Regions from separate parts of the Solibacillus sp. FSL R5-0449 genome, predicted to be linked through region 2. Evidence: riboswitches for the same ligand, from Rfam matches in the RefSeq annotation. Region 2 holds a riboswitch; the other holds the start of a gene.
What was found. Region 2 has a riboswitch for cobalamin ahead of MKY27_RS07235 (glutaredoxin). Riboswitches for the same ligand answer to the same signal wherever they lie in the genome.
Positions count from the first base shown of each region.

Region 1: another riboswitch for cobalamin. It lies ahead of MKY27_RS05445 (hypothetical protein); the one in region 2 lies ahead of MKY27_RS07235 (glutaredoxin).

Region 1 is NZ_CP150239.1:1,142,095-1,144,299, forward strand. It holds gene MKY27_RS05435 (metal ABC transporter permease) at 1-538, shown strand, start outside; gene MKY27_RS05440 (Fur family transcriptional regulator) at 535-945, shown strand; cobalamin riboswitch at 1,009-1,191, shown strand; gene MKY27_RS05445 (hypothetical protein) at 1,349-1,906, shown strand; gene MKY27_RS05450 (helical backbone metal receptor) at 1,896-2,205, shown strand, end outside.
Region 2 is NZ_CP150239.1:1,498,606-1,500,810, reverse strand. It holds gene dut (dUTP diphosphatase) at 1-382, opposite strand, end outside; cobalamin riboswitch at 553-738, shown strand; gene MKY27_RS07235 (glutaredoxin) at 884-1,111, shown strand; gene nrdI (class Ib ribonucleoside-diphosphate reductase assembly flavoprotein NrdI) at 1,108-1,476, shown strand; gene MKY27_RS07225 (ribonucleoside-diphosphate reductase subunit alpha) at 1,473-2,205, shown strand, end outside.

The DNA of each region.
Region 1 (2,205 bases), 360 kb from region 2:
GAGTGCGATTTTAATTTCACTTGCAAGCGGATTTAATACCGATTTAATGAGCTATTTATTCGGCTCTGTATCTGCGGTATCACGCCAGGATTTATATGTTGTACTGGCAATTGCAGTCGTCGTCGTTTTATTTTTAGTGCTGTTTTTCAAAGAGCTTTTCGTATTGTCGTTCGATGAGGAATATGCGAAGGCGAGCGGTTTGCCGGCGAAATGGATTCATTTATTATTTATGATTGTTGTCGCACTCGTCATCGCAGCAAGTATGCGCATTGTCGGAATTCTGCTTGTTTCAAGCTTAATGACATTACCGGTAGCTGCAGCGATGCGATTGGCTCGCGGCTTTAAAGAAGCGATCATTTTAGCGATTGTATTTGGCGAGCTGGCCGTAGTGATCGGACTCGTTTCTGCCTTTTACCTGAACTTGGCACCGGGTGGAACAATTGTTGTCACATCCATTTTGATTTTGCTGTCAGTAATTTTAATTAAAAAACTTGTATTGAAATTTTCAATTAAAACGGAAGGGGAAGAAGTACTGTGAATGCAGCGCGCGCGTGGGAAATATTAAAGGATAATGGCTATAAAAAGACGGATAAACGAGAGTTGATTTTGGGTATGTTTGCAGCTACAGACAAATATTTGACTGCCCGTGATTTGCTGTCAGTATTGAAAAAAGATTTCCCTGGGATGAGTTTTGATACAATTTACCGTAACTTGGCCACTTTTGTGGAGCTTGATATTTTGGAAGAAACAGAATTAAACGGTGAGCGCAATTTCCGCATGCATTGCGAGTCGGATCACCATCATCATCATTTTATTTGCCGTGATTGCGGAAATGTAAAGGAACTGTCTGTCTGCCCGATGGAAATGCTCGGTGAAAAGCTGCCGGGTTATGCTGTTGAGGCCCATAAATTTGAGATTTACGGGAAATGTCCGGATTGTTTATAGGAAACTGAAAATATTTTATTTGCATAATTTTTTTTATATGCTAAAGTGATTAAGACAAATTGAATAAATTTGCAGGAAAAAGATGCATTATGCATAAATGGGAATTCGGTGCAAATCCGAAGCTATATCCGTAACTGTAAGCGTTGATGAAAATAAGTGTGATACCACTGCTAATATGGCGGGAAGGTACTTATGAGTAAAGTGAAACGCAGAGCCAGGAGACCAATCTTTTTCTTATCGTAACATCCCTCTTCGGAATTAAAGAGAATGTACGGCAGTCACGGATCGAATGAGCATTATTGTGCCCTTTTTTGATTTTTGAAGCCATCCATTTTCTTGGGTGGCTTTTTTTCGTACCCTTGATAATTTCGGTGAGGCACTACTTGAAGTGAGGAGAATTTTTATGAAAAAGGATATTCGTTTTTCCTGCTATCCGTTTATGCGGGAAAAATCAAGCTGTGTCGATTATGAAATCCGTACCGATTCTTTAACAACACGAATTGGTACAGTATTTCCGACATTAGTTGATGATGCATCCGGACATGTCGTTTTGAAGGACTTAAGGATGATTCAACCGTTAGCCTATCATGCGAATGGTTCGGTCCGCGGCAAATTGGCCATTACATCTGAGGATCTGCAATGGCTCAGTGATCGATACGATTATTATGTAGGTGAAGTCAGAGAGTCGATTCAGCAGTTTGTACTGCCACAAGGAATCGAAAGTGCCGCAAGACTGCATATTTGCCGCAGTGAGGCGAAAAAGTCTTACAGGGCATTACATAAAGTGAGCGAAGAACGGGAAGTGGATGAAATTCTGTTTGATTTTCTTGGATTGCTTGCCAATGTATTTTTTGTCATGGCAGTGTATATGAATCAGCAGCATCAGCAAGAGGAAATTCCATTTATCTCAAAATCCTATCCAACGAAAAAGAAAAAAGGAGTTACAACAAATGAAATTTAATAACAAATGGATCGTTGCTTTAGCGGCAACATTATTACTGGCAGCATGTAGTTCAGATGAGGAAAAAACTGATGGCAAAGTGGAAAAAGAAGAGCAGGCTACATCGAAAAATGATGGAGCACCGTATACAGTTGTTGATGATCGCGGAGTTGAAGTTACATTCGATGAAGTACCGGAAACAATTATTTCTCTACAGCCAAGCAATACAGAAATTTTATTTGAACTGGGCGTCGGGGAACAAATTATCGGTGCCACAGAATTTGATACATATCCGGAAGCCGCACAAGAAATTGAACGTG
Region 2 (2,205 bases):
CGTCCGTTTCTTCAACGAAAACTTGCGGAACATATTGAACGACTAACTGAGCGATACGCATCCCCTTTTCAATCGTAAACGGCTCTTTCCCGTGATTAATTAAAATAACCCCGACCTCACCGCGGTAGCCTGCATCGATCGTACCTGGACTATTTAACACAGTAATCCCGTGTTTCAATGCTAATCCGCTACGTGGACGTACTTGAGCTTCTGTTCCTTCCGGCAATTCGATTTGAAGTCCGGTTTTAATTAACCCGTATTCTCCAGGCAGTAAAACGTTGTCTTCAACCGCACTCAAATCCATCCCTGCATCCCCTTCTCGTGCCTGTTTCGGCATTACGGCTTCGGGGTTGGTTTTCTTAATTTTTAATTGAATCGACATATTCATCCAACTTTCTCTTTTTATATACTAACTTCATGCAGTTATAACAAAACCATATTTTTTCTTTATTTTCAATAGTGAGTTGTCTAGGGTTTTGGTTGGATTTATGCAATCATTCAATAGACCCTTTACTTTTAGGTTGTTAACGCTTATACTCAATTCAACTATATATTGTGTTTTTTTAACAAGGTACTACTAAATGTAGTTTAAAAGGGAAGTTTGGTGCAAAGCCAACGCTGTCCCCGCAACTGTAAATGCTGACTGAAGGCGAATAGACCACTGTGCTACTGGCATGGGAAGGTACGTCTGACGGATGAAGCAAAGCCAGGAGACCTGCCTCGTTAAAACTACGTACATTTCTTCGGGGAATAGGAAATGGAGGCGCGCTCTCTTTCCGTTTCCATTTCAAGCTATCCTGTTTTCCGGGATAGCTTTTTTTGTTTTTTTCCGCAAAATATATACGGCACAATCATTAGTAATACTTATATAGCGAGGGATTCTATGATGAAACTTTATACGAAAACAATTTGCCCAAAATGTCTCTGGGTAAAATCCGAACTTGATGCAGCCAAATTGGAAGTAGAAGTCATTAATATTGATCAGGATGAAAAAGCAAAACAACAAGTAATCGATGCAGGTTTTCAGTCAGTGCCGTTATTTGAAATAAACGGTGAATTTATTGCAGAGCCGACTTCTATTATCGATCGCATTTCTGAAATAACTGCATGATCATTTATGCTTCACGAACTGGCAATGTACGATATATCGTGCAAAAACTCGGCTTGCCCGCTATGGATCTGGCCGAAGTGGTAAAAATCGATGAACCGTATCTGTTACTTACGTATACGGATGGATTAGGCTCTGTCCCCCCTATCGTCGACCAGTTCATGACGGCAAACTACGAATTATGCAAAGGAATCATCGTAAGCGGAAACCGTAATTTCGGTCATGATTTTTTCGGCCGTGCTGGTGACACTTTAGCTGCACAATACGGAATTCCGTTAATAGAAAAAGTGGAAATGCGAGGAACTCCGGCTAATTACGAATCGATTACAGATTACTACTACTCCATTTGGAAAGAGGCATCGATATGAAACAGTATTTAACATTAAATAACGATATATTAAACCGTTACCGTGCGACCGGTGAACTGGATTTGGCGAAAGACAAAGAAGCGACACGCCGCTATTTTCTGGAAGACGTCAATGTCCGTCTGCGCTACTTTATAGATATAGAGGAAAAAGTGCGCTATTTAGTTGATGAAGGCTATTACGAAAAAGAGTTTTTAGACTTGTACTCGATGGACTTTATTAAACGGATGTACAAAAAAGCCTATTCCTACAAGTTCCGGTTCCCTTCCTTCATGAGTGCTTCAAAGTTTTACGAAAGCTATGCGATGAAAAGCCGGGACGGAAAAGAGATTCTGGAAAAGTACGAGGACCGGATCGTCATCATCGCCCTTTATTTGGCACAAGGTGATGAAACATTGGCGGAAAAGGCCATTGAAGCGATCATGACTGCCTACCAGCCGGCAACCCCAACTGCTTTAAACAGCGGGAAAAAAGCGCGCGGCGAGCTTGTCTCATGCTTCAAACTGACGATGGACGACACAATGAACTCGATTGCCGAGAACATCGGTTATTGTTTGGAGCTTTCCCGTTTAGGCGGCGGTGTCGGGGTAAACTTGACCGATCTTCGTCCATTAGGGGATCCGATTAAAGGGATCTTAAACCGTGCGAGCGGGGTTATGCCCGTTGCGAAACTGCTGGAGAATTCGTTTTCTTACAGCAACCAATTGGGGCAGCGAAACGGTTCCGGCGTCG